Regions from separate parts of the Rhodococcus sp. RS1C4 genome, predicted to be linked through region 2. Evidence: riboswitches for the same ligand, from Rfam matches in the RefSeq annotation. Region 2 holds a riboswitch; the other holds the start of a gene.
The links. Region 2 has a riboswitch for ZMP and ZTP ahead of CH289_RS10840 (GNAT family N-acetyltransferase). Riboswitches for the same ligand answer to the same signal wherever they lie in the genome.

Region 1: it holds a riboswitch for ZMP and ZTP, as region 2 does, so the genes downstream of both, CH289_RS13595 (bifunctional 5,10-methylenetetrahydrofolate dehydrogenase/5,10-methenyltetrahydrofolate cyclohydrolase) here and CH289_RS10840 (GNAT family N-acetyltransferase) in region 2, are expected to answer to the same signal.

Annotation. Positions count from the first base shown of each region.
Region 1 is NZ_NOXZ01000028.1:34,285-39,045, reverse strand. It holds gene CH289_RS13610 (alpha/beta fold hydrolase) at 1-398, opposite strand, end outside; gene CH289_RS13605 (sulfite exporter TauE/SafE family protein) at 566-1,498, opposite strand; gene CH289_RS13600 (HIT family protein) at 1,627-1,980, opposite strand; ZMP/ZTP riboswitch at 2,092-2,173, shown strand; gene CH289_RS13595 (bifunctional 5,10-methylenetetrahydrofolate dehydrogenase/5,10-methenyltetrahydrofolate cyclohydrolase) at 2,185-3,069, shown strand; gene CH289_RS13590 (ABC transporter substrate-binding protein) at 3,079-4,392, opposite strand; gene CH289_RS13585 (carbohydrate ABC transporter permease) at 4,424-4,761, opposite strand, start outside.
Region 2 is NZ_NOXZ01000023.1:20,039-24,799, reverse strand. It holds gene CH289_RS10855 (phosphotransferase family protein) at 1-555, shown strand, start outside; gene CH289_RS10850 (FAD-binding oxidoreductase) at 803-2,161, opposite strand; gene CH289_RS10845 (GNAT family N-acetyltransferase) at 2,210-2,713, opposite strand; ZMP/ZTP riboswitch at 2,756-2,836, shown strand; gene CH289_RS10840 (GNAT family N-acetyltransferase) at 2,861-3,367, shown strand; gene CH289_RS10830 (hypothetical protein) at 3,561-4,139, opposite strand.

The DNA of each region.
Region 1 (4,761 bases), on a different contig from region 2:
GGGATGGGTGCCAGCGTCGCACCGGAGATCACGGCGGCGACGTAGCGATCCGGCTCGTCGAGCACCGACAGCGTCGCGACGACCGAACCGAGCGAGTGTCCGATCACGACGGTAGGAACGTCGGGCACGCCCACCCTGGCCAGCGAGGTGAGGGCGCCCGCGTCCGCTTGCAGGTCACGCAACGACCCGAAGTCCCCGCGGTCCCCCGACGACAGCCCGTGACCGATCAGATCCAACGCCCACACGTCGATACCGTCGGCGCTCAGAGAATCCGCGAACCGGTGATAGAGACCGGAATGTTCCCCGTAGCCGTGGAGGAACACTACGTTCGCGCGCGGAACTTCTGCGGCCCAGTGCCGGTAGTAGATCGGTCCCCGCGCCCCGTCGAAGAATGGCATCCTCGAAGTCCACCACCAGCACAGAACCTCGTCAATGGTTCGAATCGGGCAGGTTCGTAATTCCGGCGTGTCAGTGCGCGCCGAGGTGGTACTCGCCGTACGTGGTGAGGCCGGCGAAAATGGTCGATCCGAACCCGATCAGGGCTGACCTGGCGATCGAGGCCATTTCAGACAGCGACTTCCTGCTCCGCATTGGTCTTCGCCTCCTCCGAGATCTTGTCCGCCGATTCGTTCTCGCGGTCCTGCAGGTACGCCTTCAGTGAGAACACGAAGCACCCCACCCAGGCCACGACGATGGTGACGTACGCAGTGGCCTGGACTGCGCCGCTGAGCTCGAACCAACCACTCCGGAACAGGCTCCGCGTGTTGGTGAGCACGATGATGCCGCCCACCGAGGCTCCCAGCAACCGAGGCGGAACGTGACGGACCAACCAGGCCGCGAGAGGAGCCGCCACGACGCCACCGGCAAGGATCGCCAGGACCCAGCTGATGTTGATTCCCTGCGAGCCGAGGCTGAACAGGAAGCCCAGGCTTGCCGCCAGCGCGATCACGAACTCACTCGTGTCGATCGAGCCGATGACCTTCCGAGGCTCGAGCCGTCCGCTGGCGAGAATGGCCGGGGTTCCCACGGGGCCCCACCCGCCTCCACCGGTGGCATCGACGAAGCCCGCGAGCAAACCGAGCGGCGCCAGGAACCGCTTGCGCAGCGGCTTTCCGAGATTCCCCCGAGGAATCCCCTGGACGGTGAACCTGATGAGGATGTACAACCCGAGGCCCAGAAGGATCAAGGCCATGACGGGAGCTGCGGCTTCGGTGGACAGGTTGGACAGAACCGTCGCTCCGACGAACGCACCCACCGCACCGGGTAGGGCGATCCGCCGAACGACCTTCCAGTCGACGTTGCCGAACTTCCAGTGCGACAGCCCGGAAATGAACGTGGTGCCGATCTCCGCCAGATGCACGGTGGCCGACGCGGCCGCGGGATTGGTGCCGATGGCGAGCAGAAGCGTCGTCGTCGTGACGCCGTACGCCATGCCGAGTGCGCCGTCGACGAGTTGGGCCGCAAGCCCCACGATGCCGATAAGAATGATTGTTTTCACTGCGTGTGCTCCATGAGTCGAGTGAAGAATGGTCGGTGCGGGTCAGATCGACCCGCAACACCTCGGCGACAGTGCGTTCGGCATCCGCCCATGCAACCCATCGATGCGTGTTACGTCAAGGGTTGAAATCACCCCAAATCAAAGCGAATTCGTTCGGCAAACGAAGCAGCAGTGGCGAAGTCGACTCGGTGCGATCCGGGCTCGTCCTTCACCGCGTGCCACGGCACTTCCTCGGGCACGCTCGGCCACCGAGGAACGAGGTGAACATGCAGATGCGGCCAGGAATGACCGACCGAGAAAACGTAGACGCGTTGAGCCCCCGCGGCCGACAGTGCCCGGGAGAGGACACGAGTGATCCGACCGATGTCCTCCGCCTCGTTCTCGTCGAGTCCGCCATGATCGTCGACATGCCTCTTCGGCACCACCAGGTGATGCCCGAGCAACACGTCACCGCTCGGTTGCTCGGGTAGATGAAAGGCCACTGACGTCGGAGTCTCGTACCCCCCCCACCTGGCAGCGGGATCTTCCCTTCGACCTCGAGGCAGAGCAGACAGTCCGCGTTCATGCACCCTCCGGCTTCGGGCGTTAGAGTAGGTTCCACGCACGACTGGCGAGGGTGGTTCACCACCGGGAAGTGCTGATCTTCCTGAAGCGTCGTCCGCCTGGGTGCTTCACACTACAACGGTGTGAAGGAGCAGATGTTGACTGCGCGTATTCTGGACGGCCGCCGCTCGGCCGAAGCTCTGCTGAACGAAGTACGTTCGAGCGTCTTCGCTTCGGACGTCACGCCATGTCTGGCAACCATCCTCGTCGGCGATGATCCTGCGTCCCACACCTACGTCCGAATGAAGGCGCGGCGTGCAACAGACGTGGGCATCGAATCCCGACGAATCGAGTTGCCCACCAGTACCACCACCGAAGAACTACTCGACGCTATCGACTCGTTGAACAGCGACACCGACGTACACGGCATCCTCCTTCAGCATCCAGTCCCCGCCCACATCGACGAACGCCAAGCGTTCGACGCCATCGCGCCGGGAAAGGATGTGGACGGTGTCACCTCCGCATCGTTTTCAGCTATGGCATTGCATGGAAATGGTTTTCGTTCGTGTACTCCCGGCGGGATCATCCGGTTGCTGCAGGACAACGCAATCGAAGTGCGTGGAAAACACGCCGTCGTCGTCGGACGCAGCGCAATTCTCGGCTTGCCGGTCGGTATGTTGCTCCTCGCCGAGAATGCGACAGTGACGTACTGCCATTCCCATACCGAGGACCTTGCCGATCGAATCGCGGAAGCCGACATCGTCGTCGCCGCCGTCGGACGCGCAGAACTTATCCGCGGAGACTGGATCGAACCGGGCACAGTCGTCGTCGACGCCGGCTACAACGCAGGCAACGTCGGCGACGTCGAATTCGATCGCGCCTCCGAGCGAGCAGGGTGGATCACCCCCGTCCCAGGCGGAGTGGGCCCGATGACGATAGCCGTATTGCTGGCTCAAACCGTCGAGGCAGCTGCTGCACAATCGATCCTGCATCTTTCCAACAGCCAGAGCCCCGACGCGAATCGATGAGCTCGGCGTTCAACCGGATATCTGCTCGTTTGCGTTGTCCTGAGCTACTTTCAGCGCCTCCTGGATGTCCCCCGCGCGCCCGGAGAAGATTTCCTTGAACGCGGAATCGAGATCGGCCGATGCTGCCTGAGCCCCCGGTACCGGATCGTTCTTCAAGACCCCGTCTTGCACTCCCGCCGGGAACAACGTGGCGTCGACGCCTTTGCTTGCCCAGAAATCGAAGTACGACTGCTGAGCTCCGGTCACTGCCGGGATCAGAGCCCCGTTGGCGCCGAGAGGTTCACTGCCTTCCTCGCTCCCGATCCAGTCGAGAACCTTCTGCGTCGCCTCCGAGTTCTCCGACGCCGAGTTGCCGGCAGCGATGATGCTGTTGGTCACCGGGATCCGACCGGAAGGTCCCGCCGGGATCGGGGTTATTCCCCACTCGAAGTCGGCGCCTTCGGAGATGTTGGCGAGGTTGTATGCGCCGGACTCGAACACTGCCAGTTTGCCCTGTAAGAACTGATCTCGCGAGAAGTCGAGATTGTCGTTCGTGTCCGCGGACGACGGTGCAACATGGTCGTCGTTCACGAGGTCAACGGCATACTCGATTGCGTCGACGGACGCTGGATCGTCGGCGAATACGTATTTCCCGCCGTCCTGATAGAGCCCACCGTTCGACGCGATGAAGTTTCCGACGATCGCATCGAAATCCCAAGCAGCGTTGAAGCCGTACTGCGTGACCGCACCCGGGTCGAAACCGGGCTGGTCAGCAGTCCGCCCTGCTGAGTCGACTGTGAGCTTCTTCAACGCCTGCAGGAACGTGTCTGCCTGTTCGTTACTTGGATTCCAAGTGAGATCGGCCAGGTCGACCTCTGCGTCGGAAACAAGCTTCTTGTTGTAGTACAAAACCTTTCCACCGTCGATGAGTTGTGGAACACCCCACAGGGATCCGTCACGTGTGTACTTTTCGACGGCCGAAGGCTCCCAATCCGACACCGCGTCGGGTAACGACTCGGAAATGTTCACGAGATTGCCGTTGTCGGCGTAGCTCGCGTAGTTGGGCGCGTTGACCCAGAAGATGTCGTCGCCGCCTCCTCCGGAGAGATCGGCACGAAGTTTGTCCCAGTAGTTCGCCCAGGGAACCTGATTGAGCTGAACCGTGATGTCGGGGTTCTGTGCGGTGAACTCGGCGAAGGACTGCTCGTACGCAGCAGCGACCGCGTCGTCGCTCCAGATACGAAAAGTCACCGTGTTGTCGCCCCCGCCGTCTCCTGTGCCGCTGCACGCAGCCAGGCCGAGGGTGAGGCCGACCGTAGCCAGCGTGCTGATGCTTCTTTTCATGGACGTCTCTTTCGGTGTCGAGGAATCTGTTTCAGTTGAAGCCCTTGACGGTCAAGGAGGACACGATGGTCTTGTGAAACGCGACGAACAATGCGAGCAGAGGGACGATCGCGATCGTCGTCGCCGCCATGACGAGCGTCCAGTTACCGTTGAACTGCGTCTGCAGATTGGCCGTCGCCACGGTGATGACCTGCCACCGACCTCCACTGGTGATGATCAGCGGCCACAGAAAGCTGTTCCAATGCGTCACCGCGGTGATGACTGCCAGCGTCGATACAACTGGCTTGCTCAGTGGCACCACCACATGCCACAGAATCCTGAGGTGTCCGGCGCCATCCAGTCGCGCCGCGCTGATCAGATCCGTCGGGA
Region 2 (4,761 bases):
GGGACTCCACTCGGCAATCTCGGCACACCGGCAACGACAACGCCGCGTTCCTGGGCCGCCGCCGGTGCGGCAATCCGCACTCTGCACCGCGCACCACTCCCATCACGGACCGGACCCAGCCCGGCCGCAATTTCGACCGAGCTCGACCGGGAATGCGCTTGGTTGAGGACCAGCGGTCTCGTGTCGAGTGAGATCGTCGAGATCAACCGTCGAATGGCCGCGAAAGCACTACGCCCATGGGCCCCTGCCTTCGTGCACGGGGACCTACAACCCTCCCACGTGTTCGTGTTGGACGACCGCGTGACCGGAGTGATCGACTGGTCTGAGGCCGCCCAAGGCGACGCTCTGTACGACCTGGCCACACTGACGATGGGACACCCGGAACACCTCCCAGACGTCCTCGAGGGATACGGGTCCGCCGTGGACAGGGAGGTCATCCGGGCATGGTGGTCGGTGCGAAGTCTCAGAGGAATTCGTTGGCTGCACGAGCACGGATTCGATCCAGCCGCCCCAGGGTGCGAAGTCGATGTCCTGATTCGCCTGGCGGGCCGGTGAGGAAGATTTTCGGATAAGCAACCTTCGTGTTCTAGTTGGTCCGTGACGTGGGTGGGAAGAGTGCTCATTGTGTTCGCGGCACTTGGCGCTGTGGCGATGGCGAGTACAGGCGACATGTCGCTCGACCGGGCAGGTTTTCCGACGTCGGCCATAGTTCTTGTAGTGCTGCTGACCGTGAGTTACGTGTGTGCGTACACGGTTGCCCCGAACCGGAGGGAATCGACCTGGTCCTGACCGAACTCCGCGGTCAGTCCAGCAGCACACCGGGATTGAGGATGCGGTGCGGGTCCCATGCGTTCTTGAGCAGCGCCATTGCTGCCAACTGTGTTTCACCACGTTGGCGGATCAGCCATCTACGTTTGGCTCGGCCGATGCCGTGTTCGGCGCTGATCGTGCCCCCATGACTCAAAACCAGTTCCAGGACAGCATCTTCCAACGCTCCGGCAACGTCGTCTGCGAATGTCCCGGCGCCGGGCAGGATGTTGACATGGATGTTGCTCTCGGCGAAGTGACCGAACAGAACGGGCACAGCGTCTATGTCGACTGAGTGGACTGCGTCTGTGATCGAGCCCACGAACTCTCCGAACCGCTCGGCTGGTACACCGACATCGAGCTTGACGGGAACCCCAGCGACAGAGATCGATTCGGTGATTCGCTCACGGAACGACCACAGTGCCCGACGTTCCGCAGCGGATTCCGCGACCGCAATTCTGCTGCTGTCCAGCCCGCCGGACATCAACGCCTCCAGCACCGGCTCCGCGCATGCGAGAGAAGAACCCATCTCTGCGAACACCCAGAAACCCTCGGCGGGTAATGGTGTCGGTGTACCGGAGTGTTCCGCAACGCGGCTCACTGCGGCACCTTCGGCCCATTCGACGGCGTCGATCCGGGGCAGCTGCAGGATCGTCGGGAGGGCATCGACAGCGGCTCGGACATCGGGGAACGACATCGCTATCACCAAGTGGTCGGTCAGCGGACGGACCAGCTTCCAAGTGACGTCGGTGATGACGGCGAGCGTTCCTTCGGATCCGATCAGCAGATTCGTCAGATCGTAGCCCGTGTTGTCCTTCACCAGCGATGTCCGACGGTCGACGATATCGCCACTGGGCATGACGGCTCGGAGCCCTGAAATACGATGGCGAGCCGAGCCGTAGCGCAACACGCGTGCCCCACCTGCGTTGGTCGATGCGGCGCCGCCGACGGTGGCCGACTCTCCCGACGCCAGCGACAACCCTGCAGTGTAGCCCGCCTCGGCGGCAAGCGTTTCGAGCTCGACGAGAGTGACACCGGCCCCGACCGTGACGGAACCGTCCGCCGAGACCGGTCCGTGTGAGCGCAACGCACGCGTCGACAGAACCACACTCCCATCGGACGGAACAGCACCTCCGACGAGCCCGGTGTTGCCGCCTTGCACCGTCACCGCAACCCCGTGCTGGGTGCAGGCTCTCAACACGTCCGCGACTTGCTCTGCAGACTCGGGGCGCACCACCGCACGCGGTCGTCCCCTCCAACGCCGAGTCCAATCGACCGAATACGAGGCCATGACGTCGGCGTCTCGCGTAACCCGTCCCGGGGCGGCGGCGGCGAGCGCGTCATCGAACTCCATACCCCGAAGGGTAGTGCGTCGACCGCTACACGGCCCGAACACGAGAGTTCAACCTGCGCACACGACCTGCTTCGTCATGACGATCTCGAGCTCGTCCGGCGCCAAGGGATAGGGAACGGTCTCACCTGTGGTTGCGAACCCCATGCGTCGGTAGAAGGCCTGAGCCCGGCCGTTCGCCTCGTGGACTTCCAGAATCAAGGTACGGTGCCCTTGTCGATACACCCACTGCTCGATCTCGCGCAACAGTGCGTCGGCGACGCCCCCTCCACGCGCCGTCGGCGATACGTAGACGCCGAGCAGGAAGACTTTGCCGTCCTCGATGCGTGCACGCATGATTCCGAGCCACGCGTCCGTGTCGTCCACTGCAGCGAAGCCGCAGGACAACGCCGAGTTCGTGCTCTCGGCGCGCTGTTGCCACTGGTTGTCGGTCTGGGCCGTCGCGGAGTCGAGCGTCTCGACGAAGGCCTTCGGTGAATCCGCCAGCATCTCCAACCTCTGATCGCGGAACGACTGCCAGGATCGTCCGTCGACAGGCATTATGCGGAAAGACACAGCGACCAGACTAACCGAGCGCCACCCTGGGCACTGCTACATTTTTCTGCAGGCGACTGGCGAAGGATGGGTCACCATCAGGGAGCCTGTGAACGCGAAACATCGTCCGCCTGGGTGTTTCACCGATACCGGTGAAAGAGAGGACCCATGCTCGACGTGCGGGCCGCCCGAACAGACGATGCAACAGCTATTTTGGCTCTTCGACATGCTGCCGAGGACTGGCTGGCATCTCGCTCGATCGACCAGTGGACTCCGGGTGAAGTTCCGCTGTCCACCGTTAGACTGCAGGTCTCGCGCGGTGAGTTCGTCGTCGCTCGGTATCCCGGGTCGTCGACAATCGTGGCCGCAATGCGCACGATACGGTCGGACCCCGAGATCTGGCCCGACGACGGCGACGCGTTGTACGTGCACGGACTCGTCATCGATCGCTGTCATGCGGGCACTGGCCTGGGTGCAGCCATGCTCGACCACGCGGCCCGCTCGGCAGCCGACGCAGGTATCTCGCGTGTTCGATTGGATTGCGCCGAAACCAATCCTACGCTCCGCCGGTACTACCTCGGTCAAGGTTTCGCCGAAGTCGGTCGTCGCGAATTCGAGGACGGAAAATGGTTCAGCGTGACACTCTTCGAGAAACATCTGAAGATGTTGTCATAGGCCTACTTTCGCGCTCGCAGTCTTTCGGGAGATGATCGCGTTCGCACGGTCATCGCTGCGCATACAACGACGACTGCACCACCCAGCGCCGCCGACCACGTCAAGTACTCGTGAAGAATGACTGCAGCCCAACCAAGACTCAGAACGGGCTGAACAAGTTGAACCTGGCTGACGTTGGTGATTGTGAACGGGCTCAGTACTCTTCGATGGAGCTGCACTGGACGAAGCCCGTGACAGCAACGGAATTGGATTTCTCCATCAAGTCGTACACATCGGCGACGGCTGAGAATCCCACCCCGGGCTCTGGGCCTTCGCGGATGTCGATGACCAGATTGTCCAGCGCGCGGAGGTCGTGATGGACACCGTCTTCGCTGACGTAGGCCATGGTCAAGCTTGCCGTAGGCCCAGGCACTGCAGCGCCGGCCTCTTCCGGATAGCTGACCAGATCGATACTGAAGTCTTGACCAGGTTTGTCACTTCCACTGTCGAAAAGATCGAACGCACTGGTAGTCGCAGAATAACTGGTGCTGTCGACGGTGGCCCGCCGCGCGCACCGAGTCTCGATACCTTCCGCGAGATAGCTTTCGTTTCGCCAGCCGGTCTCGAACCTGATGAACGTTCCCTGACCGATGGCAGCCGGGGCCACGGGTACCGGATAGAGGTCGGCATCGACAGAGCCCTGGTCGGCGGCGCACCCGGAGAGTATCGACAATGCAGATACGAGTGCGCCGACACGGACGATCCGCTTCGTGTCGTTCGGTGCCGTCGACATGCCCACTCTCCTGGTGCACTGGTATCGGGTAATCACGTACCCATCGGTCTCCTCCGCGAGTCAACTTACCCGACGGTCGAGTTCACACCGATTTTCCCACGGCGTCGGCTAGGTTCGGGATGACCAGTCAACGGGGGACCCATGCCGCATGTCGACACTTCGTCCGGCCCGATCCATTACACCGACTCCGTGGACGTTCGACAATTTTCCGCGCGACCCGCCCGACCGGCGGTGACACTCTGCCGATTCCCAGGCGGCACGACGCTGTTCCTGAAGCGTCTTGCAACACGCTTCGTGCGACACGACAAACGTACGTGGGGCGGTCTCAGTAAGTCCGGGATTCCCGATGAGGTTCTCGACGACTGGTTCGCGCCGGCATCTCGCTCTCGCGAAATACGACGCGATCTACGTAAGTTCTGCACTGGGACGCCTCCTCGAACGACACTGCTGGAGTGGGCTGCTCGACTCGCGTCGTTCCCGCGACCGGTTCTCGTCGTTTGGGCAACCGAAGACCGAATGATGCCGCTGGAGCATGCACACCGTCTGCAAAACCTGTTCCACGACTCTCGTCGAGTGCTGATCGACAATTCTTGGACACTGATACCGGAAGACCAACCGGAGA